DNA from 3 places in the Caballeronia sp. INML2 genome. Region 1 is predicted to be linked to each of the others. Evidence: predicted binding sites of a transcription regulator. Region 1 holds the regulator's gene; each other region holds the start of a gene.
The links. The regulator FliA, encoded in region 1, starts transcription of late flagellar genes. The targets are predictions, from matches to a motif close to CTAAAGTTTNNNNNNNNNNNGCCGNTA.
Positions count from the first base shown of each region.

Region 2: the regulator FliA is predicted to act here: its motif matches at 2,591-2,617, upstream of motA (flagellar motor stator protein MotA).
Region 3: the regulator FliA is predicted to act here: its motif matches at 3,303-3,329, upstream of NCT32_RS00635 (flagellin).

Region 1 covers NZ_JALQDH010000040.1:22,724-32,881, reverse strand. The annotation lists gene flhF (flagellar biosynthesis protein FlhF) at 1-397, shown strand, start outside; gene NCT32_RS13510 (hypothetical protein) at 390-1,307, shown strand; gene NCT32_RS13505 (RNA polymerase sigma factor FliA) at 1,326-2,057, shown strand; gene NCT32_RS13500 (GGDEF domain-containing protein) at 2,103-3,197, opposite strand; gene NCT32_RS13495 (aromatic ring-hydroxylating dioxygenase subunit alpha) at 3,389-4,408, shown strand; tRNA gene NCT32_RS13490 (tRNA-Arg) at 4,479-4,554, opposite strand; gene NCT32_RS13485 (cytochrome c5 family protein) at 4,859-5,773, shown strand; gene NCT32_RS13480 (UvrD-helicase domain-containing protein) at 5,847-7,934, opposite strand; gene NCT32_RS13475 (oxidoreductase) at 8,080-9,126, shown strand; glycine riboswitch at 9,209-9,311, shown strand; glycine riboswitch at 9,322-9,453, shown strand; gene gcvT (glycine cleavage system aminomethyltransferase GcvT) at 9,570-10,158, shown strand, end outside.
Region 2 covers NZ_JALQDH010000047.1:109,314-119,471, forward strand. The annotation lists gene NCT32_RS16485 (Nramp family divalent metal transporter) at 1-576, shown strand, start outside; gene motB (flagellar motor protein MotB) at 627-1,607, opposite strand; gene motA (flagellar motor stator protein MotA) at 1,626-2,498, opposite strand; gene NCT32_RS16500 (helix-turn-helix domain-containing protein) at 2,756-3,574, shown strand; gene NCT32_RS16505 (hypothetical protein) at 3,706-3,978, shown strand; gene NCT32_RS16510 (hypothetical protein) at 4,071-4,238, opposite strand; gene NCT32_RS16515 (MFS transporter) at 4,345-5,808, opposite strand; gene NCT32_RS16520 (MFS transporter) at 5,931-7,223, opposite strand; gene NCT32_RS16525 (response regulator transcription factor) at 7,753-8,496, shown strand; gene NCT32_RS16530 (dihydrodipicolinate synthase family protein) at 8,555-9,460, opposite strand; gene NCT32_RS16535 (4-hydroxyproline epimerase) at 9,676-10,158, shown strand, end outside.
Region 3 covers NZ_JALQDH010000002.1:125,266-135,423, reverse strand. The annotation lists gene NCT32_RS00660 (DNA-3-methyladenine glycosylase I) at 1-272, shown strand, start outside; gene NCT32_RS00655 (hypothetical protein) at 737-1,162, shown strand; gene NCT32_RS00650 (hypothetical protein) at 1,179-1,556, shown strand; gene rpsU (30S ribosomal protein S21) at 1,671-1,883, opposite strand; gene NCT32_RS00640 (aldo/keto reductase) at 2,232-3,182, opposite strand; gene NCT32_RS00635 (flagellin) at 3,428-4,588, shown strand; gene fliD (flagellar filament capping protein FliD) at 4,792-6,354, shown strand; gene NCT32_RS00625 (flagellar protein FliT) at 6,373-6,672, shown strand; gene NCT32_RS00620 (tetratricopeptide repeat protein) at 6,936-9,290, shown strand; gene vioA (dTDP-4-amino-4,6-dideoxy-D-glucose aminotransferase VioA) at 9,293-10,158, shown strand, end outside.

The DNA.
Region 1 (10,158 bases):
GATGCTGTGCGGCGCGGGCCATCCGGTGCAGCGCATCCTGCTGCTCAACGCGACGAGCCACGGCGACACGCTCAACGAAGTCGTGCAGGCATACAAGAGCGCGGCGGATCAGCCGCCGCTCGCGGGCTGCATCCTGACCAAGCTCGACGAAGCGACGAATCTCGGCGGCGTGCTCGATACCGTCATCCGCTACAAGCTGCCGGTGCATTACGTGTCGACCGGCCAGAAGGTACCGGAGAACCTGTACGTCGCGACCAAGCGTTTCCTCATCAAGAGCGCGTTCTGCATTCCGCGCGACGGCTCGCCGTTCGTGCCGCAGGACGAAGAAGTGCCGGCGCTGCTCTCCGCACTGTCCGCGCGCGCCACGACCGAACTGCATGAGGTGCACTTTGGATAAGTTCGTGCTCGACCAGGCGGAAGGTCTGCGACGGCTGCTCACGCGCGCCGGTTCGCGCGTGGTGGCGGTGGCGGGCGGGCCGGCGGGCATCGGATGCACGTCGGCGGTGGTGAATCTCGGCGCGGCGCTGTCCGTGCACGGCAAGGATGTGCTCGTCATCGACGAGCATCGGGGCGCGGGCTCGGCGAGCCGCATGCTGGGCCTCTCCGATGCAGGCGCGCTCGCCGCTGTGATGTCGGGCCGCCGCGCGCTCGCCGATGTCGTCGAGCGCACGCCGTTCGGCTTCTCGCAGATCGCCGCGCCGCGCGACGAGCGCATCAGTCACGACGCCGCGCAGTGCCGCGCATTGCTCGATGGTCCGGCGGACATCGTTCTCATCGACGCGCAACTGGACCGTCACGGCGCACTGTCGACGCTCGCGGCGCAGGCGCATGACTTTCTCATCGTGACGCGGGTGGCTGCGTCGGCGATCACCGAGGCGTATGCGTGCATGAAGCGCCTGCACTACGCCCATGCGATCGGCCAGTTCCGCGTGCTCATCAATCACGTGCAGAACCCGGCCGACGCGGCGGTCGCGTTCGACAACCTGTCGGGCGTCGCGAGCCGGTATCTGGCCGTGTCGCTCGTGCAGGCAGGGTATGTGTCCGAGGATGCGCGCGTCGCTCGGGCGAAGGAGCTTTCACGCTGCGCAGTCGAAGCGTTCCCGGCTACGGCCGCGGCGCGCGACTACCGCGCGATTGCGGCGGAGCTCCTGCACTGGCCGATGCGCCCCGCGCCGTACATGCGCGCGGCGAACGGTCAGCCAGACGCGCGAATTCCGGTTGGCGACTCTGAACAGGGCGGGCGGGAGGCGGCGCATCGTGTGGCCGCGCTTCACGACTTTGCAATGACCAGCACGGCGTCGATGTGATCAAGATAGGTGACCAAGATGTATAACGCCCAAGGCAAACTCTCACAGTCGGACGTCCTGACGAAATATGCGCCGCTCGTTCGCCGACTGGGGCTTCAGCTCGTCGCCAAGATGCCGGCGAGCGTCGATCTCGACGATCTCATCCAGGCCGGCATGATCGGACTCATGGACGCGGCGAGCCGCTACAAGGAAGATCAGGGCGCGCAATTCGAAACCTACGCGAGCCAGCGCATTCGCGGCGCGATGCTCGACGAGCTGCGCGCGAACGACTGGCTGCCGCGCAGCATGCGCAAGACGTCGCGCGAAGTGGAATCGGCGGTGCACAAGGTCGAGCAGAACCTCGGCCGCTCCGCAAGCGAGACGGAGATCGCCGAGCACATGAACATGCCGCTCGACGAATATCAGTCGATGCTCCAGGATCTGCACGGCAGCCAGCTGATCTACTACGAAGACTTCGACCGCTCCGCCGACGACGAGCCGTTCCTCGACCGCTATTGCGTCGATCGCTCGGACCCGCTTTCGGCGCTGCTCGACGACAGCCTGCGCGGTGCGTTGATCGAAGCGATCGACAAGCTGCCCGAGCGCGAGAAGCTGCTGATGAGCCTCTACTACGAACGCGGTCTGAACCTGCGCGAAATCGGCGCGGTGATGGAAGTCAGCGAATCGCGTGTGTGCCAGTTGCACAGCCAGGCGGTCGCGCGTCTGCGCACGAAGCTGCGCGAGCAGGCGTGGACGAGCGTCGAGGCGTGATCCGGCCTTGAGCCGGGGTGCCCGCCTGCATGCGGGCACGTCGATTCAATTCGCTTCGAAGTCGCGCGTTTCGGCGAAGACGGTTTTCCCTTCGCCGAGACTTTTTGCGCGATACATCGCACGGTCGGCGGCGCGCAGCACGGCGGTGATGCCGGATTGTTGCGCGGCCGTCGCGCTGGAAAGCAGACACGCGCCGATGCTCGCCGATACCGACACCGGCCGCTCCTGCACCGAGGTCATCGCGCCGAGCACCGAGTGAATGCTGTCGGCCACCGACAGCACCGCCGCGCGATCGCGTACCTGATGCGCGAGCACGACGAACTCGTCGCCGCCCAGACGCGCGATCGTGTCCGTCTTGCGCATGCGCTTCGCGAGCGATTGCGCGAAGGCTTGCAGCAGCATGTCGCCGACGGCGTGACCGTAGGTATCGTTCACTTCCTTGAAGCCGTCGAGGTCGATGAGGAGGAGCGCGGCGGCGTGGTCGCCATCGGCATCGCGCGTGCTCATCGCGCGATCGACGACCCGCTCGAGCGCGTATCGGTTGGACAGACCGGTGAGCGGATCGGTCGATGCCTGACGTGCGAGATCGCGATTCGCGTTGCCGAGCCGATCGACGAGCACGCTCAAATACACCGATGCGCCCAGCACGCTCAAGCCCAGCCCGATCGCGGCGGGAAGATTGGCGCGCCACCACGGCTGCCAGATACCGAGCGCGATCACGATGATGAGCGCCGTCGCGCACGACACGGCGAGCGTGCGCTTGCCGTATCGGCATCCCGAGCCGATCAGAAACCAGAACATCACCCAGATGAGCGGTAGCGCGATCGCACCGCCCGCCGCGAGCGCGAGCCCGAGCAGGGTTTGATCGGCGATGGTCGTGACGGTGAGACGCTTCTCCGAAGGCGAACTCATGCGGCTCACGATCAGGAGCGTCACCGCGCCGTAAGACACATAGAGCGCGACGAGGCGTGCAACCAGCAGTGCATCGTATGAAGGGCGTAGCCAGGCGAAGACGCCGTAGGCCAGAAGAACCGCCGCTCCCATCCAGACCCGCAGCGTGGCCTGCTCGCGTTCGGGATTCCGGTGTTCGGACCATGCGAAGGCATAAGTCCGGCGTGCCGGTTGATGCGCCTGCTCCATACTGAACCCCTGGATGGTGATTTCTTTCTTTTATCTTGCTGTCATGTACTGCGGCCCCGTCGCGTGGCATCGGCTGGATGGAGTGGCATCGAATTGCGCCGAGCGAGCGATCCGCTATTTTGCAACGTTTTGTGAAGACGCTGTGTTTCGTGTAATAACGGCTTTCGGACTTCTATTTCTGATTCACTGTGATGCGCGACGAATCTCTTTCTCTGGCTGGCGAATGGCTGCCGGTTTGCAATAGCGAAGACGTTCCCGAAGGCGCTGCGCGCGGGTTCGTCGTCGCCGATGAGCGGATCGTCGTGTGGCGTGACAGTGTCGGCGCGGCGCATGTGTGGCGCGATTACTGTCCGCATCGGGGCGCGCAGTTGTCGCTCGGACATGTGATGCGCGATCAGATCGTGTGCCCTTATCACGGCTGGCGTTACGACATCGAAGGGCAGTGTCTGCACATTCCGTCGAATCCGTCGCTGCGTCCTTCGAAGCGTGCCTGCGCGACGACCTTCGTCAGCGAGGAGAAGTACGGCGTCGTGTGGATGTGCTTGAGCGAACCGGCTTACGCGCTCGATTTCTTTCCCGAAGCCGCGATTCCCGGGGGGCGGCGCATCAATCTCGCGCCGCAGACTGTGAGGTCGTCGGCGCCGCGCGTCGTCGAGAATTTTCTCGATATGGCGCACTTTTCGTTCGTGCATGTGGGGATTCTGGGCGAAGAGACGCATACGGAAGTGCCGGACTATGAAGTCGTGCAGACTTCCGATGGCGGACTCGAAGCGCGGCAGTGTCGATACTGGCAGCCCGCGGGGATTCCGGGGCAGGGCGGCGGCGCGATGATCGACTATGTGTATCGCGTCAAGCGGCCGTTGATCGCGAGTCTCACGAAGATGGCATCGGGCGGGCAGGGCGCGCTGCATATCATGCTGGCGGCGTCGCCGGTGACGCAGACGGAGACGCGCGCGTGGCTCGTGTCGATTCATGAGGACGACACGACGCATTCCGATCAGGCGCTCTACGACTTCAATATGGAGATCCTGATGCAGGACACGCCGATCGTCGAGTCGCAATGGCCTCGGCGTCTGCCGCTCGATCTCGATGCGGAGCTGCATCAGCGGTGTGATCGGATGGCGGTGGCGTATCGGAGGTGGTTGGCGGGGATGGGGTTTGGGTGGGGGACGATGGTGGGCGAATCGGGAGCGTTTTCCGGCGAGCGCTAGTTCAGCCGGGCCGGCGGAATCGCGGACAGAAACAACCAACGAACGACAACCGGATCGAGGGGGAATTCATTGGCGCGCCCGGCTGGGATCGAACCAGCAACCCCTGCCTTCGGAGGGCAGTACTCTATCCATTGAGCTACGGGCGCATCGGAGAAAGGCCTTGCGTGAGGGAGCGCCCGAAAACAAAAGGCGCCTACAAGGCCCATGCGAATCCGAGAGAATACCTGTTTTCCATGACTTCGTCCATCGCACGGGCCTGGACGCATCGCGCGAAGCATCACACGATTCGGGTAAACGCCCGCACCGCCGCCCCGGCCACCTCGCGCCGACAGTTAAGCGTTCCGTCTATAATCGACCGTGCCTTTCCCCAAGGCCCGCGCAAGCGCAATGCGGTAGCTGTCACGCTGTCACTGAACCGACTCACACCAAAAAACGGGAGACGAGACAAGCATGAGCGAAGCACCCCACGGAGCCCCGATCAAGACACCCGGCCAACTCATCGCCGCGGTCATCGCGGGATTCGGCATCCCGGTCGCCATCATCATTCTGCTCGCGGTGTATGTGAACAACTCGACGCGTACCGGCGCGGGCACGGACATCGAGCAGTCGGTGAAGGAGCGCATCGCGCCCGCCGCGCAGGTCGATATCCGCGATGCCAACGCACCGCGCGTCTACAAGACCGGCGAAGAAGTTTTCAAGGCCGTCTGCTCGGCCTGTCACGCAGCGGGCACCGCTGGCGCACCGAAGTTCGGCGATGCCGGCGCGTGGGCCCCGCGCATCGGCGAAGGCTACGACACGCTCCTGCACAACGCGCTCAACGGCAAGGGCGCGATGCCCGCACGCGGCGGCGCCAGCCCCGACGATTACAGCGACTTCGAAATTGCGCGCGCGGTTGTCTATATGGCGAACGGCAGCGGCGGCAAACTGGCCGAACCGGCGCAACCCGCGTCGGGCCCAGCGGCGAGCGCGGGCGCATCAGGTGCGGCAGCGGCTTCGGGCGCGGCGGCTCCGGCGGGAGCGAGCGCGAATGAGAACGCGCAGGCGGCGGCAGCCGTCGCGGCGCTGGCATCGGTGCCGCAGGCTGCATCGGCTGCGCCGGCGGCCGGCGGTCAAAGCGCGGATGCCGCGCAGGCCGGCAAGGCACTCTACGAGCAAGTCTGCCAGGCGTGTCACGCGGCCGGCGTGCTCAACGCGCCGAAGTTCGGCGACAAGGCCGCATGGGCGCCGCGCCTGAAGGAGCCGATGGACACCGTCTATAACTACGCGCTGCACGGCAAAGGCGCGATGCCGCCGAAGGGCGGATCGAACGCGCCGGATGCGGACGTGAAGGCGGCCGTCGATTACATGGTGAACGCGGCGAAGTAACCTTCTCGAGTGCAATGAGAAAAACCCTGCGTCTTGCGGCGCAGGGTTTTTTGTTTGGAGCACGAAGAAGGCATCAAGGTTTCTGCAGCATCGCCTTGAGCATCGCCATACGATCCTTCGGCGACAGCGGCTTTTCCTCGGCGGTCGGTGGCGGCGCATCGTCGAGCAGCATCTCGGGGATGAAGCGCGAGGGCTCGCACACCACCGTCTCCCGCGCGCGCTTTCTCTTCTTGCACCAGTTCAGATGCAGACTGCGCTGCGCGCGCGTGATCGCGACATACATCAGCCGGCGCTCTTCCTCGATGCGCGAATCGTCGACGGGCGCGTCGTCGTCCGAGCTGCCGCGATGCGGCATGATCCCTTCTTCGACGCCCACCAGAAACACGTGCGGATACTCCAGTCCCTTCGACGCATGCACCGTCGACAACCGCACCGCATCCGGATCTTCCTCCTTGCCTTCGAGCATCGACATCAGCGCGACGGTCTGGATCAGGCCGAGCAGGTTCTTGCCTTCATCGGCGAACCCGTCGGCGGTGTCGTAGCCTGTCTGCTCCGTTCCCGGCGCGGCTTCGGGCTTCGTGCCCTTGCGCTTGAGCCATTCGAGAAACTCGAGCACGTTCTGCCATTTCGACTGCGCCTGGCGCTCGTCGTACGCATCGTAGAGATACGACTCGTAGTGGATGGCTTCCATCATGTCGTCGAGCACTTCGGTCGCGGGATCGCGTGCCGCGCGGTCCGACAGCCGGCGAATCCATTCGCAGAAGGTGCGTAGCGGCTCGACCTGCCGCGCAGACAGACGCGCCTCGATGCCGCCCATGAACACCGCCTCGAAGAGCGACACCTTCGCCGCGCCCGCGAACGCGCCGAGCGCTTCGAGCGTGGTATTGCCGACGCCTCGCCGCGGAGTCGTGATCGCGCGAATGAACGCGGGATCGTCGTCGGGATTGGCGATCAGGCGCAGATACGCGATGAGATCCTTGATCTCCGCCTTGTCGAAAAACGACTGCCCGCCCGACAGCACATAAGGAATGCGCTCGCGCCGCAGCACTTGCTCGAAGATGCGCGCCTGAAAATTGCCGCGATAAAGAATCGCGTAGTCGCGGAACTGCGTGCGCCGCTCGAACTTGTGCGCCGATAGCCGGAACACGACGGATTCCGCCTCGTGCTCCTCGTCGTTGCAGCCGGTGACGGTGATCGTGTCGCCCATGCCGTGCTCGGACCACAGTTTCTTTTCGAACAGCTTCGGATTGTTCGCGATGACATTGTTCGCCGCCGTCAGGATGCGCACCGTCGAGCGATAGTTCTGCTCCAGCTTGACGACGTGCAGCTTCGCAAAATCCTTGCCGAGCTGCGCGAGGTTTTCGAGCGTTGCGCCGCGCCAGCCGTAGATGGCCTGATCGTCGTCGCCGACCGCCGTGAACGCCGCGCGCGGGCCGGCGAGCTGCTTCAGCAATTCGTACTGACAGGCGTTGGTGTCCTGATACTCGTCGATCAGCAGATAACGCAGGCGGTTCTGCCACTTGTCGCGCACCTGCTCGTTCTCGGCGAAAAGCTGCGCGGGACGCAGGATCAGATCGTCGAAATCGAGCGCCTGATACGCGTGCAGCGTCGCCGCATAGCTGCGATACACGATCGCTGCCTGGTGCTCGTCGTCGTTGCTCGCGAGCACGGACGCCTGATCCGGCGACACCATCGCGTTCTTCCACAGCGAGATGATCGACTGGATCTTGCGGATCAGCCCCTTGTCGGTCGTGCCGAGTTGTTCCTGGACCATGCCGAAACAGTCGTCCGAATCCATGATCGAGAACTGCGGCTTCAGCCCGACGTGCTCCGCTTCCTGCCGCATGATCTGCACGCCGAGCGAGTGGAAGGTGCAGATCGTCAATTGATTGACGGGAATCTTGCGGCCTTCCTTGCCGGGCGTCGTGAGCGTCTTGCCTTCGAGCAGCTTCGCGGTGCGCTCGCGCATTTCGAGCGCGGCCTTGTTCGTGAACGTGAGCGCGGCGATGTGCTTCGGCTCGAAGCCGCGTCCTTCGATCAGATGCGCGATCTTCTGTGTGATCACGCGCGTCTTGCCGCTGCCCGCGCCGGCGAGCACGAGACAGGGACCATCGAGATAGCGCACGGCTTCGCTTTGCGCGGCGTTGAGACCAGCGGACATCGTATTGGGCTTCTGGAGTTCGGGGCGCGCTTGCTGAAACCCGCGCGCGGAGGAGAGCGCGATGTTAACACGATAGCGGCGGCGCGGTTCCGGCCCTCGTTCGTGCCACAATATCCGATCGAATTTACGACAGGACGATGCCCGCATGAGCACAGCACTGAAAGTCGGCGTGATGGGCTACGGCCTCGCCGGCGCGACATTTCACGCACCCGTCATCGAGCACTGCGGCCGGGCGGAAGTGACGGCCATCGCGACGAGCCAGGCCGAACGCGCGACGGCGGATTATCCGAACGCGCGGATCGTCGCGGACTTCGAGGCGCTGCTCGCCGTCGACGGGCTCGAATGTGTCGTCGTGGCGACGCCGAACGACACGCACTTCGATCTCGCGCATCGCGCGTTGTCGGCGGGCAAGCATGTGGTCGTCGACAAGCCGGTCACGCTTTCCGCGCGCGACGCACGCACGCTCGCCGATCTCGCCGCGCAAGGCGGTCTCGTGTTCGCGCCGTTTCACAACCGCCGCTGGGACGGCGACTTCATGACGGTGCGCGCGCTCGTCGAAAGCGGGCGGCTCGGGCGCATCACGCATTACGAATCGCATTTCGACCGTTTTCGCCCGAAAGTGCCGCAGCGCTGGCGCGAGGAAGCCGAGCGCGGCGGCGGCCTGCTGTTCGATCTGGGGCCGCATCTGATCGATCAGGCGCTGACGCTCTTCGGCGCGCCGCAGACGGTGACGGCGTTCGTGAAGGCGCATCGCGATCACGCGCACGCGCCGGATTACGTGCATCTCGTGCTCGGTTACGACGACAAGGAAGTGATCCTGCACGCCAGCGCGCTCGCGGCGCTGGAACCGCCACGTTTCGCGATCCACGGCACGCGGGGCAGCTATGTGAAAAACGGGCTCGATACGCAGGAAGACCAGTTGCGTTCCGGCATGCGGCCCGGCAATCCGGAGTTTGCGAAGAATCCGCCGGGCGTGCTGCGCGAAGTCGATGGCGATCTCGACCTGCGCCATGAATTCGCCACGAAGGACGGCGCGTATATCGAGTTTTATCGCGCGCTGGCGGCGTCGATTCAGGACGGCAAGCCGTTTCCCATTTCGCCGCAGGACGCGGTCGATACGATGACGATCATCGAACTGGCGATTCAGAGTGACCGGGAAGGGCGGCGCGTGCCGTTTCGGCAACTCGACTGAACATCGTTCAGCGGACGTGTTCGGTGTCCATCGAACGCGCCCGAATCCGTTTGACAAGCCCTATTCGGTCGCGTAAATTCTGCCGCACGCGTCGGGAGAGCGCGTGGTTTCGTTCATGCAGCGAAGACCGCGCCGCCGAAGGGGCATACCCGCAAACTCTCAGGCAAAAGGACCGACGGCGTCGAGGAATTCGTTTCCTCGCACTCTGGAGAGCGGCAGCGGCTTCCTCATGAAGCCAGTTGCCCACCGAAGGGGCGCGCGATGAACCGCAGCACGACCGTGCACGGTTCGCGCAATCTCTCAGGTACCGAGGACAGAGGGGTCACGCATCGCATCCGCTACGGGGCATGAGCCTTGCGCGCTGCTTTCGGCAGCACGAAAAGGCATCGGCCGGGCGAAATGTGCGCGGCGTGGCCTTTTTTGTTTCGCGAACCGAGGCCCCGATGACCGAACTTCAACACACGCCCCTGCACGCCGCCCACCTCGCGCTGAACGCGCGCATGGTCGATTTCGGCGGCTGGGACATGCCCGTCAACTACGGTTCGCAGATCGACGAGCATCGCGCCGTGCGCACCGACGCCGGCATGTTCGACGTGTCGCATATGCGCGTCGTCGATTTCGAGGGCGACGCCGTCCGCGAATTCTTCAGGTACGCCATCGCCAATAACGTCGACAAGCTCACGACGCCCGGCCGTGCGCTCTACTCGTGCCTGCTCAACGGCAACGGCGGCGTGATCGACGATCTGATCGTCTACTACTTTTCCGAAACGAGTTTCCGCGTGGTCGTGAACGCGGGGACGGCGGAAAAGGACATCGCCTGGTTCGGCCAGTTGAATGCCGAAGGCGAATTCAATCTTTCCATCACGCCGCGCCGCGATCTCGCGATCATCGCCGTTCAGGGCCCGACCGCGCGCGAAAAGACCTGGCAAGTGCTGCCGGACACGCGCGCGCAAACTCAGGACATCAAGCCATTCAACGCGGCCGTTTTCCCGTCGACGCAATATGGCGAGCTGATGCTCGCGCGCACCGGCT
Region 2 (10,158 bases), on a different contig from region 1:
GCGATCACGCTGTCGCGGCTCGACACCATCGTGTCGCTCATGCTTGCGCTGCTCATCAATGCGGCGATCCTGATACTCGCGGCATCGGCGTTTCATGCGACCGGGCATATACAAGTCACGGAAATCGAGGATGCGTACAAGTTGCTCGCACCGATCGTCGGAACGGGGCTTGCCGCGATTCTCTTCGCGGTGACGCTGTTTGCTTCGGGACAAAGCTCCACGTTCACCGGGACCATCGCGGGGCAGGTGATCATGGAAGGGTTCCTGCGCCTGAAGATTCCTTGCTATCAGCGAAGGTTCATCACGCGTGCGCTCGCACTTGTGCCGGCGTTGATCGGCGTCTATGTGATGGGCAACGGGGCAGTCGGGAAGCTGCTCGTCGCGAGTCAGGTCGTGCTCAGCCTGCAGTTGCCGTTCGCGCTCTATCCGCTCATCAGGATGACGAGCGATCGAAGCCTGATGGGGACGTTCGCGAACAAGCCGCATATGAAGCTCGTCGCGTGGCTGCTGTTTGCCGTGATCAGTGCGGCGAATCTCTGGCTGGTCGTGCAGACGGCTGCGGAGTGGATCGGCTGAACGAAAAAGCGCCATGCACTCGTCGAGTACATGGCGCTTTGACCGAAGCCTTATTTCACGATCACCGCCGGCGCATTCGACCTCGCTGCCACTGCCGCCGGAATCGCCGCATCGACAGGGCGCGTTTCATCCACCGTAGTGCGTCCGCCATCGCGGAAGAACGCCTGCTCGGCCGCCTTGTTCAGAACGAGAATACTGATGCGCCGATTCGTAGGCTCATCGACGACATCCTTGTTGAGCGGCAGCACGTCGGCCAGCCCGCGCACCTGCAATACCTTGCTTTCCTTCATGCCCCCCGCAACGAGCGCGCGCCTTGCGGCATTGGCGCGCTCGCTCGACAGCTCCCAGTTCGAATAACCGGCCTGACCGCCCGAATAGGCGACCGCATCCGTATGCCCCGCGATCGACACGCGGTTATCGACATCATTCAGCGACGCGCCGATGTTGGTCAGAATCGTCGTCACATAGCCTTCGAGCTTCGAGCTGCCGGAAGCGAACATCGGCCGCTTGAGCGAATCGACGATCTCGATGCGCAATCCCTCGCTCGTGATGGCGATGCGAATCTGATCCTTGAACGCGCGCAACGCGGGCATCTGCTCGATGAGCGCCATCAGCTTCTGCTTGAGCTGCTGCAGCTTCTGCAGGTCGTCCTTCGCGACGGCCGCGCGTGCGATCGATTGCGGCACGGGCTGCGGCTGACTCTTGTTGCCTTCGCCCGGACGCGAGCTCGACAGATCCTTGCCGCCGCCCGTGATGACGCTCGTATGCGCCGAGGCGCCGCCATCGTTGCCGAACAACGCGGAGAGCGGCGTATTGAAGTACTGCTCGATGCCTTCCTTGTCGTACTTCGAGGTCGAGCCGAGCAGCCACATCAGCAGAAAGAACGCCATCATCGCGGTGACGAAGTCGGCGTAGGCGATTTTCCACGCGCCGCCATGATGCCCGTGGCCGTGCGCCTTCTTCTTGCGCTTCACGACGACGGTAGGCGCGAGCACCGATTGCAGCGGATCGCGTGATGGTTTCTCAGCCATGATGTCTATGCCGTGACGTTACGAAGCCGACTTCGGCATCTTGGTTGCGCGCACCGCGTCGTCGAGTTCCTTGAAGCTCGGACGGTCGGCGGTGAAGAGCACCTTGCGGCCGAACTCGACAGCTATCGTCGGCGCATAGCCGTTCATCGATGCGAGCAGCACGGACTTCACGCACTGGAACGGCTTCGCTTCAGCCGCGCCCTTGGCGTTGAGCAGATCCGCGAGCGGGCCGATGAAGCCATAGGCCAGCAGAATGCCGAGGAACGTGCCGACGAGCGCGCCCGCGATCATCTCGCCGAGCACCGCGGGCGCGGCGCCGACCGAGCCCATCGTGTGCACGACGCCCATCACCGCCGCGACGATGCCGAACGCAGGCAGGCCGTCCGCCATCTTCTGGATAGCATTGGCCGCGACCGAGCTTTCCGTGTGATGCGTTTCCAGCTCCTCGTCCATCAGATCCTGCATTTCGAGCGCGTTGACGTTGCCCGCCGACATCATGCGCAGATAGTCGACGATGAAGTCGAGAAGATGATGATCGGCCATCACGTGCTCATACTTCTGAAAGAGCGGGCTGGACTCGGGCGCGTCGACATCGGCTTCGAGCGCCATCATTCCTTCCTTGCGCGCCTTTTGGAGCAGCTCGTAAAGCAGCGCGATCAGGGCGAGGTATTTCTCCTTGGTGTATCCGCCGCCCTTGAAGGCCTTCGGGATGGCTTGCAGGGTCTTCTTGAGCGTGGCCGTCGGATTCGATACGACGAACGCGCCGATGGCCGCGCCGAAAATACACAGCAGCTCGAACGGTTGCACGAGGGCGGCGAGGTGACCGCCCACGCCGATAAAACTCCCGATCACCGAGCCGATGACCAGGACCCATCCGATGATGACAAACATGATTTCTCCGCAGATGTCCGGCGCCGCGGGCCGTGCGTGCCCGGATCGAGGCGCGCACGGCTCGCGACGCATTGTTCGCTTGTTGAGGAGCTTATCGGCTTTTATTAGCAAGACATTAAGGGGAGGCGCGCAATTTCTTCTGCGCAAATGTTTGCGCAGTAAAACTTGCGCTCGTTCGTCTGCGGACAGAAACCGAACATCGCGATTACGCCGCAGGTAATGGATTCGATGCACGCGCTTCGTCTAACATCGGCGACATGAACTCGACCCTCGCACGCGCCGACGTCCAATCGAGCGTCGGCACACTGTTGCGCGAATGGCGGCAGCGCCGACGCATGAGCCAGCTCGATCTCGCGGGCGTCGCCGATGTGTCCACGCGCCATCTGAGCTTCGTCGAATCGGGCCGCTCGCTGCCGAGCCGCGAAATGCTCATGCGCCTCGCCGAGCGACTGGACGTGCCGCTGCGCGCGCGCAACACGCTGCTCGTCGCGGCCGGTTATGCGCCGTTGTATCGCGAGCGCGCGCTGGCCGATCCGCAACTCGCCGCCGCGCGGCGCGCGGTCGATCTCGTGTTGAAGGGGCACGAGCCGTATCCGGCGCTCGCCGTCGATCGTCACTGGACGATGGTCGCGGCCAACGCGGCTTTCGCACCGCTCGTCGCATCGGCGCATGCGCAACGGCTCGCGCCGCCGGTGAACGTGCTTCGCCTGTCGATGCATCCGCAAGGCCTTGCCGATGTCATCGACAACTGGCACGAGTGGCGTGCGCATCTGCTCGCCCGGTTGCGCCGGCAGATCGACGTCTCGGGCGATGCGACGCTTGCCGCGCTCTTCGCGGAACTCGAGGCGTATCCCGCGCCTGCCCATGCCGGGCACGCGGCGCGGGCGGAAACCGACCCGGTCGTCGTGCCGTTGCGCATGCGTACGCAATACGGCGTGCTGTCGTTCTTCAGCACGACGACGGTCTTCGGCACGCCGGTCGATATCACGCTGTCCGAGTTGGCGATCGAGGCATTCTTTCCCGCCGACGACGCCACCGCCGCCGTCCTTCGAAAACTCGATGATGCAAGACGCTGAACTTGCGCCGCCGTCCGCATGCTTACAGAATTGAACCTAGTGAACGTGCGCGGATCAATGAAAAGGCAGGCTGCGCGCCGCACGGTGCGCAGCCTGTGTCAGCTTTTGTCCAACCAACGCGGAAGGCAGCGATGATTCAAACATTCGAGCAGGTAATCGGCGGGCAAAAGATGCAGTTCTGCGCGAGCATCGCGGAAGGCGGCGGACCGGCGCGCGTCATCATCAGCCGCGCGGATTCGGCGGAGTCGCTCGTGATCGTCGAAGCTGAAGGCATCATCGGCGCGATCAAGGCGGAAGTCGAAGCGCCCGATACGCTCGTCGCCGATGCCGTGCGCAAGGCGCAGCAGGAAGCGCTGATCGAGCGCGCGCTGGAAACCGGCACCGTGCAGACGACGAGCCTGTAGCGTTTCAGCCCAGTCCACAGAAGAATGCCCGCGCGGCTTTTGCGGCCGCGCGGGCATTGCTTCGTGTGCGCGCCCATTGGCTGTTGAGCGGCTCACATGCGCGGCTCGCCGTTCTTCGGATCGGCGGGCACCATCGGCGTGGCGGAATCGGGTCCATCGGGCATGTCCGGGTCGTCGGGGTTCGGCGGGGCGTCCGGGTCGAGCAGCTTGTCCGGGTCCGGTTCGAGCGGCTCTTCGGGGGAGCGAGGCATCGTCGACATGGTGATCTCCTGAATCTTCCTTCGAGTGATGGATCGGCGCGCGCTCTCGGTTTTTCAGCGTGCTTCGGCCGAAGTTCGCAACGGACGTACCTGCCGCCGCCCGTCCTCATTCCGCCTCTTCGGGAAGCGCACCGCACGCGGGTGTCGCGGCTTCCCGTTTCGCGCTCGCCGGATTGTTCACATGACGCGCGATCAGCGCCGCGCCCAGCAGGAGCGCCACGGAAATCCACGCCGACGAGCGCACCGCATCGACGATATGTTGCGCGTTCGCCGCGCCGTCGCCGTGCGCCGCGAGCGCGCCGAACGCCGCGACGCCGATCGAGCCCGCCGCCTGCCGCGCCGTGTTGAGGACCGCCGACGCCGTGCCGGCGCGCTCGTGGCCGACGGTGCCGAGCAACGCGGTCGTCATCGCCGGGACCGCGAGGCCCATGCCGGACGGAATCAGCAGGAACGGCACGAAGAGCGCGGCCGTGGGCGTCGTCGCATCGACGAAGGCGAGCGCGGCGAAGCCCGCGGCGTCCAGAAGCGCGCCGCCGATCATCGGACCGCGCGAGCCGAAGCGCGCGACCACGGGGCCGCTCGCCAGGTTCGAGATCAGGAAGCCGCCCGTCAGCGGTAGGAACGCGAGACCGGTTTGCAAGGGCGTGTGCCCGAGCACGCGCTGCAAGTACAGGCTCAAAACGAACACCATTCCATAATAGGTAAGATTCACGCCGATACCGAAGACGACGGCCGCGCTGAACGTGCGCTCGGCGAAGAGCGAGAGCGGCAGCATCGGCGCGCGGCTTCTGCGTTCGACCGCGATGAACCCGCCGCCCGCCGCCAGGGCGAGCACGAGTCCGCCGGTCACGAGCGGATGCGCCGCGCCGAGCGGACGCAGTTCGATCACCGCGCCGACGAGCGCCGCAAGCGCGACGATCGCGAGCGCCTGGCCGGGCAGATCGACGCCGCGCGCATGCCAGGCATCTTTCGCGCGCGTCTTCCCGACCCACGCGAGCGTCGCCGCAATGCCCGCCGCGCAGATCGGCAGATTGACCCAGAAGATGCTGCGCCAGCCGAACGCCGCGATCAGCACGCCGCCGACGATCGGGCCCGCCGCGATCGACACCGCGCCCGCCGCCGTCCACAAGCCGACCGCACGCGCGCGCAAGCGCCGGTCATGGCCGCATGCCGCGTTCAGGAGCGCGAGCGAGTTCGGCAGCATGCCCGCCGCGCCGATGCCTTGCAGGGCGCGCGCGGCGATCAGCTCCGTCGCATCGCGCGAAAAGGCGCACGCGAGCGACGCAAGCGCAAAGAGCGCGAGGCCGCCGAGGAACATGCGCCGCGCGCCGAAGCGGTCGCCGAGCGAGCCCGCGGAGAGCATGAGCGCGGCAAAGGCGAGCGCGTAGCTGTCGACGGTCCATTGCAGGCTCGCGACACTCGCGCGCAGATCGTGTCCGATGCTCGCGAGCGCGACATTGACGATCGAGACATCGAGCTGAGAGACGACGAAGGCGACGCTGGTCGCCGTGACGACGAGGATCTGTCGCGCGGACAGATGCGTGCCGGATGAGGAAGGGTTCGCGTTCATGCCGTCTATCGTAGGCGCGTCGCGCGTTCGATGTTTCGGCCTCGCCTGAAACGTGAAAGTCGAATGAAAATGGCGCGCCGGGAGAGCGGCGCGCCATTTTTTGCAGCGATGTCAACGCTGAATCAGCGGGCTTCCTTGAAGAAGAGCGTCGTCAGCGCGCCGAGCGCGCACAGTGCGCCGACGTAGAGCGCGGGCGCCATCGGGCTCGATTTCATCATCAGCGAGACGACGATCGGCGTGAGTCCGCCGAACACCGCGTACGCGACGTTGTACGAGAACGAGATGCCCGAGAAGCGCACGGCGGGCGGGAAGGCCTTCACCATCACGAACGGAATCGCGCCGATCACGCCGACGAAAAAGCCCGTGAGCGCGTACCACGGCAGCAGCACGGAGGCATCGACGGCGACCTGCCGGAACATCAGCCAGTACGACACCGCGAGCGCCACGCCGCCGATGAAGATCGTCTTGCCCGCGCCGATGCGGCCCGCGATCGCGCCCGCGATCACGCAGCCGATCGTGAGGCAGAGCGTCGCCGCGCAGTTCGCGACGAGCACCGTCGCCGGCGCGATGTGGAATTGCTTCTGCAGCAAGGTGGGCGTCATCAAAATAACGACGACGATCGCCGCCGAGAGCATCCACGTGAGCAGCATCGAAACGATCACCGCGCGGCCGTGGTCGCGCAGCACCGCCTTGAGCGGAATCTCCGCCGCGAGCGACTTGCGCTTCTGCAACTCGGCGAACACCGGCGTTTCATGCAGCCAGCGGCGCAGATAGACGGAGCACAGGCCGAACAGGCCGCCGAGCAGGAACGGCAGACGCCATGCGAAATCGGCGACTTCGGCAGGCGCGAACGACTTGTTGATCGCCGTGGCGATCAGCGAGCCGAGCAGGATCCCGGCCGTCAGACCGGCCGTAAGCGTGCCGCACGCATAGCCGATATGGCGGCCCGGCACGTGCTCGGAGACGAACACCCACGCGCCCGGCACTTCGCCGCCGACCGCCGCGCCCTGCATCACGCGAAACAGGAGCAGCAGCACGGGCGCCATCAGGCCGATCGACGCGTACGTCGGCAACAGGCCCATCAGGAGCGTCGGCACGGACATCAGCAGCACGGAAAGCGTGAACATGCGCTTGCGGCCGAGCAGATCGCCGAAGTGCGCCATGACGATCCCGCCGAGCGGACGCGCGAGATAACCGGCCGCAAAGATGCCGAAAGTCTGCAACTGACGCAGCCAGTCGGGAATCGACGGCGGAAAGAACAGTTGGCCGATGACCGGCGCGAAGAACACAAAAATGATGAAGTCGTAGAACTCGAGCGCGCCGCCGAGCGCGGCCAGCGTGAGCGTCTTGTAGTCGCCGCGCGTGAGCGCACGGCCGGCCGCGCGAGGGGCGTCGGACAGAGGTGTTGCCTGCATCGGAAAAAGGGACCCGTGAGTGAAAAAGCCACGCATGACGCGCGGTAGGACGAGGCTTCGCCCTGCGGGAGTGACAAACGCGCCGGGTGGACGCGAAGCGAAGGCCGGGGCACGGAACGGCAACGATCCGGGCCGGGCGTCAGCGGGCGCGGAGTCGAAAGCCGCCGCCCGTCATCCGCGCTGCGCGACGCGACGGACAGCCGCGGCGCAGCTTGCTACGCGACGTCTCGGTAAAACGGCGGAAGCGGGAACTTTTGAGCCAGACGCGGCATGTTACAGGATGAAAGCCGGCGAAAAAGGGAAAAGCCGTTCTATTTTCGAGACGGTTGCGCGCACGAGACGAACGGCGACCGAAACGCTGCACAGTCACATGCGTTGACAATTCGGATGAGTCCGATGGGAAAGGGTCGTCCCGCTGCCCAGAATGCGCAGCTTGATTATCCCCGTCTCATCCCGCGACGAGACGCCCGGCGGTCGCCTGCAGTACGGCATCCGCCCCATGTCCCTTGGACTCATCAGGTAAGACACCATGCGCGTCGCCGTTTTGCAAACCGACCCAAGTTATCGAAATCTCATCAGCGATGTCGTCAAACGACTCGGCCATACGTGCGTGACGTTTGGCGACGGCCTCGTGCTGTCGAAAGCGCTGTCCCGCTCGACGGTCGATCTGCTGATTCTCGACTGGAATTCCACGGGCCTCTGCGGGCTCGACCTGCTGAAATCCGTGCGCTCGAGCTTCGGCGAGCGCGTGCCGGTCATGTTCGCGACGCCCGACGGCGCCGAGCACAACGTGGTCTGCGCACTGACCGCAGGCGCGGACGATTACATCGTTTATCCCATCCGGCCGGGCGAGTTCGGTGCGCGCGTCGAAGCGCTGTTGCGCCGTGCGTATCCCGCGACATCGACCGCGTGCCTCGAAGTCGGCCCGTACCGCTTCGACGCCCGCCAGCAAATCGTGACCGTGCGCGGCAAGCCGGTGCAACTGAGCGGCACGCAATTCCGCCTGGCGCAGCTTTTCTTCTCGAATATCGGCCGCGTGCTGTCGCGCGATCATATTTTCGCGATGGTCTGGGGCCGCGAATTCCGCGAAACCACGCGTACCATCGACAGCCACGTTTCGCGCCTGCGCCTCGCGCTCGAAATCGAGCCGGTCAACAACTTCCGTTTGCAGCCGGTGTACAAGAGCGGCTATCGCCTGCTGCATCTCTACGATGAAGGCGAAGATTCGCGCGGCGGCCTGGTCGGTCCCGCCGCTGCGCAGATCGCGGCCTGAAGTCGCCGTCCAAAAAATAATGCCGTCGCGAGGACGGCATTTTCGTTTTTGCTTCGCCTCAAACTGCCGGCAGCGCGGGGCGCGTCTCGACGCCGCGCCGAATCAATGCCTCGATTTCCTTGCGCTCCTCGCCCGCGAGCGGCAGACGCGGGGGGCGCACCGGCTCCGTGCCCAATCCGACGATCGCCTCGGCCAGCTTGATGTTCTGCACGAGCTTGTGCGATACATCGAGCGCGAGCAGCGGCGCGAACCAGCGATAGATCGCGCGCGCTTCCTCGAACCGTCCGGCGCGAATCAGCTTGTAGATCGCCACCGTCTCGCGCGGGAACGCGCACACGAGGCCTGCGACCCAGCCGTGCGCGCCCATCAGCATCGCTTCCATCGCGAGATTATCGACGCCGCAGAAAAGCGCATAACGATCACCCGTTTCGTTGATGAGATCCGTGATTCGGCGCACGTCGCCGCTCGATTCCTTGATCGCCGCAAACTTTTTGTCTTCGGCGAGCTCGGCGAACATCTTCGGGGTGACATCGACACCGTACGCGAGCGGATTGTTGTAGACCATGAGCGGCAACGGGCTCGCGTCGGCGACCATGCGGAAATGATTGAGCGTCTCGCGCCGGTCTGACAGATAGCGCAAGCCCGGCAGCACCATGTAGCCGGCCGCGCCGTGGCGCGCAGCGCGCTCGGCCTGGCGGCAGCCGTCGAGCGTGCTGTTTTCCGCGATCGTCAGCAGCACCGGCACGCGGCCGCGCGCGGCGTCCACGGCGATGTCGAGCACGTCGAGCTTTTCGTCGAGCGATAAGGTCGATGCTTCGCCGAGCGATCCGCACACGATGATGCCGTCCACGCCGGCTTCGATCTGCGCGTCGACATTTTTCGCGGTCAACGCGCGGTCTATGCTGAAATCGGCGTTGAACTTGGTGGTCACGGCGGGCATCACGCCTTCCCAGATATGCGTCACGGCAGCGCTCCGAAAGTGATTGAACGGTACGCAGTGTAAGCACCGAAAAAGCGGGCGTCTTGCGTGTTTCGCGCGCGCCGCGTGCCGATTTCGGCATAGCCGTTTCGCTGCGAAAGTGCGGCGCGGCGGGCGTGCCGACGCGGTATCCGCCTGTGCCGATATCGTCATGAAAACGATCCAGCCGCTTCAAGACGCCGGTCGCGCGCGTTTTTAGGATAGGCGGCATGAAAACCATCGACATCATCGACTCGCATACGGGCGGCGAGCCGACGCGCCTCGTGATCGCGGGCGGCCCGGATCTGGGCGGCGGCTCCCTCGCGCAACGGCTCGACGCGTTCCGCACGCGCTTCGACGACTGGCGGCGCGCCATCGTCACCGAACCACGCGGCTCGGACGTGATGGTGGGTGCGCTCCTGTGCGAGCCCGACGATCCTTCCGCCGCGGCGGGCGTCATCTTCTTCAACAACGTCGGCTATCTCGGCATGTGCGGGCACGGCACGATCGGGCTCGTCGCGTCGCTCGCGCATGCGGGAAAGATAGCGGCGGGGCGGCACCGGATCGATACGCCCGTCGGTCCCGTCGATGCCACGCTCAACGCGAACGGCAGCGTCAGCGTGCGCAACGTGCCGGCGTATCGGCATCGGCGCGCGGTGACGGTCGATGTGCCCGGCCACGGCACGCTCACCGGCGATGTCGCG
Region 3 (10,158 bases), on a different contig from region 1:
AACACGGCTCGTTTGCAGACTTCGTCTGGTCATTCGTCGACGGCAAAACCATCGACACGCCGCGCGATGCCGCGAACCCCACGCCCGCGTCCACGCCTGAATCGGATGCATTGAGCAAGGCGCTCAAGAAGTACGGCTGCAAGTTCGTCGGCACGACCATTTGCTACGCCTTCATGCAGGCCACGGGCATGGTCAACGATCACGCCGCGAGTTGCCTTTCGCGAGGAAAACCCAAGACCAAACGGAAGGTCGTGGCCAAATCCGCACATTGAGGCAATTCCTATGCGGAAAATTTTTGCTTTTTGACAACATATTTGAGCACAGCACGCACACATAAGGGTAAATCCTGATGGAAGGCGATTTTTTTGCAGTGAAGCACGCGCAATCGCCCGAACTGCAAGGATTTTGGCCGGGTTTTCCGCACTGCACGAACGTGCGGCCCGTGTAAAAATGGCGTCCTCGCGTGCGCTGGCGCACCTTTTTACCGGATCGAACCGTTATAACTGACGGTGCACGGACCGTTCACTGAGTGTAGAAATCCGACGCGAGCACACGGGGCCTTGTGAGACCGCAGGCCCAGGCCGGGAAACCGCCATGCTCGAGGCAGTGTCCGGGCGGCGAAGCGTTGATTCAGGTTGCATCACTTTCGCAACGACGCCGCCGCATTCGGAAAGCAGGTGCAGGTTCTCGAATACATAACGCTTGGCCGCTGCGCAGGGGCGCAGGGGAGATGATCATGAAAAGCTTGAACTTCCTGACCCATCAGGAGATTTTCAACGGCGCGGTACAGCATCTTTTCGTGCAAGGGCAAGCGGCTCTGCTGCCGCGCGGCGGCGGCGCGTATCGCGGATATTGCGGCGGCTGTCCTGTCGGGAGCTTCATCAAGCCGCGCGACTACATCACCGCGATGGAAGGCGTGCCCATTCGCTACATCGCGAAGCCGCCCGAGCAGGTGCCGGCGTACATGGATGTCGGCGTCGCGGCGCTCAGGCGCGCGCTCCTTCGTGCGCGCATCAACGTGTTCGATCCCAACACCGTCGAATTGCTCTCCTGCCTGCAGAACGTGCATGACGTCTTCGGCAGATGGGAATGGCGCGAACGTCTGACATCGATCGCGCGTCAGTTCGGGCTGTCCGCCGAACTTCTCAAAACGGCTGCGTGATATTGCAGGTGCTGTGATGTTGAGCCCTATTACGATGTTGAGCCTGAAGGAGATTTACGAGCGCGTCAGCGAGCACTTGCTGACGCAGCGTGCGGTGTCCGAAGACGACAACGGGTCGTGCCGGCTCCGAAGTCCGGAAGGCCGCAAGTGCGCGATCGGCTCGCTCGTGCGCGACGATCTGTATGAGCCGGAGCTGGAAGGCGTCGGGATCTCGTACTATCGGCACGCGCGCGACGGCGAGCTGCTGCGCGCGCTGTACGCATCGAACGTGAATGCCTACGATCCGAACGTCATCGATCTGCTGATCGAGCTGGAGGAAGTGCACGATTACGCCGATATCTCCGATTGGCCGGATCAGCTCGCGGCGCTCGGAAAGCGTCACGCGTTCGTGTGACGCCTGCAATCCTGTAGTTCGAGGCACAAACAAAACGGCGGTGCGCCCTTACGGGTCGCACCGCCGTTTTGCCATGCGGGTGAGGACCCGAAAATCCTCGCCCACGAAAGACGCTTAGTGCATCTTCTTCGGCAGCATCTGGCTGCGCAGGCGCTTGCGCAGGCGCGCGACAGCGGCGGCCTTCTTGCGCTTGCGCTCGGTGGTCGGCTTTTCGTACGACTGGCGCTCGCGCAGTTCGGCGATCAGGCCATTGCGCTCGATGGTGCGGCGGAAACGCCGAATCGCGACATCGAACGGCTCGTTTTCTTTGAGGACGATAGTGGTCATGTAAATCCTGAGTTTGCTAAACGTATTTTCAAGCGCGCGACGTTACGAGCTGCCGCGCCCCGGCACTCCGATCGTCCGCCGGACACGAAACGGCGCGACGGACACGAGCAAAGCGGCCACGGAGGCCGGAAAAGAGAGCGTTGGGATTCAGCCGCGGAAGCGGCATGCGCTTTCGAAAGAACCACACGAAGGCGCGTTTCGGAGCCGTTCGCCGCTGCTCGTTGACGTTGTCATTTTCAGAGGCGAAGGCAGGAAATCGGGCACATTTCTCGATTCGGGCGCGATGTTACCAGAACACCGCGCCACTGCCAACTCCCCCGATCCATCCAACTCATTGATGCAACAGATTTATTTCTGCCACGCGCTGGCTTCGTCGAGGAGCTGGATGTCGTCGGCGGCGAGTCGCAGGCGCGTCGCGGCGGCGAGGCTTTCCAGTTGCGCGACCGACGTGGCGCTGGCGATCGGCGCCGTCACGCTCGGGCGCGCGATCATCCATGCGAGCGCGACGGTCGCGGGCGTCGTGTCGTTGCGCTTCGCGACTTCGTCGAGCGCATCGAGAATCCTGAAGCCGCGCGGGTTCAGATATTTTTCGACGCGCGAGCCGCGTGTCTTGTGCAGCGTGTCTTCCTTCGACCGGTACTTGCCCGACAGAAAGCCGCTCGCAAGCGCGTAGTACGGCACGACCGCGATCTTGTGCCGTGTCGCCACCGGCTCCAGACCGGTTTCGTAGTCTTCGCGATCGTAGAGGTTGTATTCGGGCTGAAGGATCTGATAGGCCGGCAAGCCCGACTCCTTCGCGAGGTTCAACGCCGCGTCCAGCCGCTCGCCCGAGTAGTTCGACGCGCCGATCACCCTCACCTTTCCCGCCTTGATGAGCTGCTGATACGCGGCGAGCGTTTCATCGAGCGGCGTGTTCTCGTCGTCGTAATGAGAGAAGTAGACGTCGATGTAATCGGTCTTCAGGCGCCTCAGCGAATCGTCGACGGCCGCCGCGATGTTGGCCGCCGTCAGCCCGGCGCGCGTGGAGAGCTTGCCCACTTTCGTCGCGAGCACGACTTTGTGACGCTTGCCGCTTTCCTTGAACCACTTGCCGATGATCGTCTCCGATTCGCCGCCCTGGTGGCCGTCCACCCAGGCGGAATAGACGTCGGCGGTGTCGATGAAATTCAGGCCGTGATCGACGAACGCGTCGAGGATCGAGAACGACGTGCGCTCGTCGGCGGTCCAGCCGAACACGTTGCCGCCGAAGACGAGCGGCGCGACTTTCAGTTCCGATGTGCCGATGCTGCGTGTCTGCATGTGTGCTCCGAATGCGCGAAAAGGACGGACGAAAAAGGATACGCGGGAAAGCGGTGCCTTGCCCGGCGAGCTTCCGCAGGCTTACGAACGCATTCATTACACAAATCGTTTGCGCGGGGCCTTAAGTTTTTTTCGAGGGGCCCGATAACCACAAGTAGGCGGCCGGCTATCACCGAGCGCAGGACCGCCAGGCAACACTCGGTGCCAAAGCCAAAGCCATACAAAGTCTCCCAGGAGAGCAAAAAATGATCGGTATCAATAGCAATATCAACTCGCTGGTTGCCCAGCAGAACCTCAACAGCACGCAGAGCGCGCTGTCGTCGGCCATCACCCGCCTGTCGTCGGGCAAGCGCATCAACAGCGCTGCTGACGATGCTGCCGGCCTCGCGATCTCGAACCGGATGCAAACGCAGATCAACGGCCTGAACCAGGGCGTTTCGAACGCGAACGACGGTGTGTCGATTGCGCAAACGGCTTCGAGCGCGCTCTCGTCGATGACCTCCAGCCTGCAGCGTATCCGTACGCTGGCCGTGCAAGCCGCCAGCGGTTCGCTCTCGTCGAGCGACCAGGCTTCGCTGCAGAAGGAAGTGTCGCAGCAGATCGCTGAAGTGAACCGTATCGCTTCGCAGACGACGTACAACGGCCGGAACATTCTGGACGGCTCCGCTGGCAGCCTGAGCTTCCAGGTCGGCGCGAACGTCGGTCAGACGATCAACCTGGACCTGAGCCAGGACATGGGCGCGAATTCGCTCGGCGGCGGCATGGTTCAGAAGGGCAACACGCTCGGCACGTTCTCGAACCTGTCGCTGACGACGGGCGGCGGCTACACGTCTTCCGGCGCGGCGATCACCTCGATCAACGTGCTGTCGGACGGCAAGGGCGGCTTCACGTTCACCGACCAGAACAACGTCGCGCTGAACTCGACCGCTGTCTCGGCCATCTTCGGCACGGGCACCGCGGGCACGGGCACGGCTGCAGCGCCGCATGAAAACACGCTGTCGTTCAGCTCGGGCGTCGCCGGTTCGATGGGCGCGGCCGTGAGCTCCGCGATCGCCGACCTGACGAAGTCGATCAACAAGATCAACACGCCGGACACGGTGGCGAACCTCGACATCAGCACGACGACGGGTGCCAACGTCGCGCTGGTCTCGATCGACAACGCGCTGCAGACGCTCAACAACGTCCAGGCGACGCTGGGTGCCGCCCAGAACCGTCTGAGCGCAATCGCGTCGTCGCAGCAGGCTGAATCGACCGATCTGTCGTCGGCTCAATCGCAGATCACCGACGCGAACTTCGCGCAGGAAACGGCGAACCTCAGCAAGGCGCAGGTGCTGCAACAGGCTGGTATCTCGGTGCTCGCGCAAGCGAACTCGCTGCCGCAGCAAGTTCTGAAGCTCCTCGGCTAAGCAATCCGCCCAGGCAGCACCCGACGCCGGATCTTCGATTTCGAAGATCCGGCGTCGGGCCGTCACGGCGACGAAGCCGCGTTTCGACCGCTTGCGTGTGCGCCCGTACTCACGAACGCACACGCAAGAGGTTGTTTCCCGCAACGAGCAGTTGACTGCGATCACGCGCATTCAATCGACAGCGCGATACACGGAGTTACCCGATGTCCACGATCAGTACGACCACCACGGCGGCGACCGCCGCGCAGACCCAGGCGGCTGCAAACGCGGCGCTTGCCGAAGCAGCGCAATCCATCATCAGCGGCGCGACCGGTAACTCGTCGATGGATGTCAATTCGCTTGTCACGGCGATGGTGAACGCGAAAACGGCCGGCCAAAGCGCATCCCTGGCCGCCGCGCAAACGAACGACAACACGAAGCTTTCGGCGATCGGCACGCTGTCGTCGGCGCTTTCGACGCTTCAGACCACGATGACGAGCCTGACCGACGGTTCGCTGATGTCGACGTTCACGACCAACGTGACCGGCACGGGCATCACCGCGACGGGCGCCACCGGCGCCGTGGCAGGCAGCTACGACGTGACGGTCTCGCAGATCGCGAAGGCGCAATCGCTGACCTCGACCGGCTTCACGACGGACAAGCACCTCGGCACCGGCACGATGCAGATCACCGTCGGCTCCAAGTCGATGTCGATCAACATCACGAGCAGCAACAACACGCTCTCGGGCATCGCCGCCGCCATCAACAACGCGTCGGGCAACCCGGGCGTGAGCGCGACCATCGTGACGGGCACCGACGGCCAGCACCTCGTGCTCAACTCCACGACGACGGGCGCCTCGAACGTCATCTCGACCACGATCAGCGGCGCGGCGGACGGCAGCGACCTGAACAAGCTCGCGGTCTCATCGACGGCCGGGCAGAACGGCGCGGCTTCCACGATCTCGGACGCATCCGTCAGCAACGGCTGGTCTCAAAGCGCCTCCGCGCAGGACGCGATGTACAAGGTCGGCGGCGTCTCGGGCACGAGCTCGAGCAATACGGTCACGAGCGCGATCAAGGGCGTGACGCTTAACCTCACGTCGGCGGCCGTGACGACGCCCGCGAGCACGCAGACGGTAACCGTCACGCAGGACACGTCGTCGATTTCGAGCGCGATCTCGAACTTCGTCAACCTGTACAACACGGTCGTCTCGACGATCAGCTCCTATACCTCGTTCGACAGCACCGCGTCGGTCGGCTCGCAGGGCGGCGTGCTGCTCGGCAACTCCGCGGTCAACACGATCAAGAACCAGCTTTCCGCGATCATCGGCAGCGCGGTCGGCAAAGGCAGCGGCTCGATCTCGCTGGCGTCGCTCGGCATCAACCAGGTTTCGTCGCTCGATGCAACAGCGGAGCAGCCGGCCGGCACCCTGACCATCGACACCGACAAGCTCAACAGCGCGCTGACGAACAATGCGACCGGCGTGTCGCAGCTCTTCAACGCGATCAACGGCGTCGGTGCGCAGTTGACCGACAAGATCACGAGCTATCTCGGACCGAACGGCCTGCTCACGTCCGAGACCGACTCGATCAACAAGGATCTCGCCAACATCTCGACGCAGCAGACGACGTTGACCAACTATGCGGCGCAACTCACGTCGGACTACAACGCGCAGTTCACGGCGCTCAATACGCTGATGGCGAACATGAACCAGAACACGCAGTACCTGACGGCGCTTTTCGGCGGCACGAACAGCGCGGGCGCCATGGCGACCAACAAGTCCTAAGACCCGGGAACCGACACGATGAACCAGGATGCACTCGTCGAACAACTGTTCGCACTGACGAAGGACATGGAGGCGGCGGCCACGCTCGCGGACTGGCCGCGCGCAGCGGAACTCGATGCCGCGCGCACGCCGCTCTTGCGTGCGCTGACGCGCGAGCAGGGCCCGCAGGCGCTCGCGAAGATCAGGGAGATTCAAGGCATCGACGCCGCTGTGCTCGCGCACGCGAGTGCAATCCGCACCGGACTCGCCACCGAATATCACGCGGCGATGACGCGCGTGAATGCGGCAAACCGTTATCAGCAAGGCGCACGGTTCTAGACGTCACCGCGCATCGTTTTGTTTCCGCCGTGCCCGCTTCATGCGGGCATTTTTACGCCCCGACGATGCACGCGGCTGCGGCCGTGACGGCGATTGCGCCGCCTCCTTCGGGGACGACCTGCCCGTGCCCGCGCCGCGGCAGCGCCGTCAACGCCCCCGCCGACGATCCGCTGAATTGCGGCGGCTTTCGGGTTCATCTCCGCGCTTCGGTTTGGCGACCTCGCTTGGATAATCAGTTCAATCGCAAGGAGCACGCCCAGACCATGAGCATTTCCACACCGCTTCCGGACGCCACGACGCTGACGCCGGAGCAACAGTTCGAGCAGGACATCGCGACCGTGCTGCAGTCGGCGCTGGAGCAGCATCACGCCGGCAATCATGCCGACGCCGAAGCGCTCTATCGCGCGATTCTCGACCACAAGCCGGATCACGCGGACGTGCTGTATAACCTCGCGGTCCTGCTCGTCCAGACGCAGCGCCCGGGCGACGCCGTGCCGCTGTTCGAGACGGTGCTCGGCCTGCGCCCGGACAACGGCCAATACTGGGTCTCGTATATCGACGCGCTCGCGCGCACTAATCAGAGTCAGGCTGCCTGGTTCGCCGTGGAAATGGCGCAGCAGCGCGGCGTGCGCGGTCCGGCGATGGACGGCCTGATCGAGCGCCTGTCGCATCCCTTGGGCTACGCGGCGGCCGTGCTCGCCGAGGCCGCGCATCTCGCGCGCCTCGCGCCCAAGACCGTCGATGACGCCGTAGGCGACGCAGCGCAAACGCCCGCCGGCAAGCGCGGCAATCCGACGCCGCAGGACATGAACCAGTTTGCGTCGCTTTACAACAAGGGCCGCCACGAAGAAGCGATCAAGCTGGCGCGCGGACTCGTCGAGCGTTATCCGCATCACGTCGCCGCGCAGCGCTCGCTCGCTCTGGCGCTCTACGCCAACGGCCGCTACGTCGAAGCCATCGAGCCGCTCACCCGCACCGTCGAACTGGAGGTGACGGACCAGCATTCACGCATGCTGCTCGCGAGCGCGCTGCAGGTTCGCGGCGACAATGTCGGCGCCGAACGCGAGTGCCGCCTGGTGATCGCGCGCGACCCGAACCACGCCGAAGCGCATCGCGTGCTCGGCGTGTCCCTGTCGGCGATGCGCCGCCACGGCGAAGCCATCGAAGTGTGCGAGCGGGCGATCTCACTGGCCCCGAAGAACGCCGACATGCACAGCGCCCTCGGCGTCGTGCTGCTCGACGACGGTCAGATCGCACGTGCCGAAGACGGCTTCCGCAAGGCGCTCGAGTACAACCCGAACGACTTCATTTCGCACAGCAACCTGCTGTTCTGCCTCACGCACCGAACCGATCTGACGCCCGTCGAACTCTTCGACGAACATCGCGAATTCGACCGCCGTCATGGCGATCCCGCGCGCCGCCTGTGGCGTCCGCATACGAACGCGAAGGATCCGCACAAGACGCTGCGCGTCGGCCTCGTGTCCGGCGACTTGTTCCGCCATGCCGTCGCCTCGTTCCTCGAACCGGTGCTGGCACTGCTCGCGAAAGACCCGAGCCTCGAGATTCACGTGTACAGCACCCATGCGCGCGAGGATTCGACGACCCAGCGTCTGCGTGGACATGCGCCGCGCTGGAACGTGATCTCGGGCGTCTCGGACGACGCGTTCGTGGAAAAAGTGCGCGCCGACGGCATCGATATCCTGATCGACCTGTCGGGGCATACCGGCCGTAACCGCCTGCGCGCCTTCGCGCGCAAGCCCGCACCGGTCCAGGCATCGTGGATCGGCTATCCGCAGACGACGGGCGTCGGCGCCATCGACTACTACTTCGCGAACCGCACGCCGCACTTCGCGCCGATCGACGACCAGTTCGTCGAGAAACTCGCCTTTCTGCCGGCGGCCGCGCCGTTCCTGCCCGACCCGAATTCGCCGCCCGTCAATCTGCTGCCCGCGCTCCACAAGGGCTTCGTCACCTTCGGCAGCTTCAACCGTGTGTCTAAGTTGCGCCGCGAGGTGATCGCGCTGTGGGCGCGCGTGCTGCATGCCGTGCCGGACTCGAAGATGCTGATGGGCGCAATGCCCGACGACAGCGCCGTCGCCGAACTGAGCAAGTGGTTTGCGGAGGAAGGCATCGGCGCGAACCGGCTGTCGCTGCACAAGCGCTCGAATGTGTCGGTGTATCTGCAGCAGCACCATCAGGTCGATCTGTGTCTCGACACGTTCCCGTACGCGGGCGGCACGACGACGCTGCATGCGCTGTGGATGGGCGTGCCGACCCTGACGCTGCTCGGCGACACGATGCCGGGCCGCGCGGGCGGCACCCTGATGAGCCAGGTCGGACTGGACGCGTTTATCGCACGCGACAAGGACGAATTCGTCGCGAAGAGCGTCGCATACGCGAGCGATGTCGACGCGCTCGCCGCCCTGCGCACCGGCATGCGCGAGCGCTGCTCGCAATCCGCGCGCTTTTGTCCGGACGTGATCGCGACGAGCATGAGCCATGCGCTTCGTCACATGTGGCAGCGCTGGTGCGCCGGCCTGCCCGCCGCATCCTTCGATACCGAACTTCTCGCCGCCGCGCCCGCCGCAGCGACTTCAGCAGCCACCACGCAAGGTTGATCATGAGCGCCATTCCTCTCTTTCGCGAGCAACCCGCCGTCGATGAACGCATCTTCGTCACGCAGCCGCACCTGCCGCCGCTCGAAGAATTCGTTCCGTACCTCGAGAAGATCTGGGAAAACAAGACGCTGACCAATGGCGGCCCGTTTCATCAGCAACTCGAAAAGGCGCTGTGCGAATACCTCGGCGTCCAGCACCTCGCGCTGTTTTCGAACGGCACGATGGGTCTCGTCACCGCGTTGCAGGCGCTGCGCATCACGGGCGAAGTGATCACGACGCCGTATTCTTTCGTCGCGACCGCGCATTCGCTGCTGTGGAACGGCATCAAGCCGGTGTTCGTCGACGTGGACCCGCTCACGCTGAATCTCGATCCGCGCCAGATCGAAGCCGCCATCACGCCGCAGACCACCGCGATCATGCCGGTGCACTGCTACGGCCAGCCGTGCGACGTCGAAGCGATCCAGGCCATCGCCGACAACTACAACCTGAAGGTGATCTACGACGCCGCGCACGCGTTCGGCGTGCGCAACGAGGCGGGCAGTATCCTGACGCACGGCGACCTGTCGGTGCTGAGCTTCCACGCGACAAAAGTCTTCAATACGTTCGAGGGCGGCGCGATCGTCTGTCCGGATGCGAAGGTCAAGCAGCGGATCGATCATCTGAAGAACTTCGGCTTCGTCAACGAGACGACCGTGGTCGCGGCCGGCATCAACGGCAAGATGAGCGAGATCAATGCCGCGTTCGGCCTGCTCCAGCTCCAGCACATCGACCGCGCGCTGGCGCGCCGTCAGGAGATCGACGCGCTGTATCGCACGTTGCTCGCCGATGTCGACGGTATCGTGCCGCTGCCCGGCCTGGCGGCCGGCAC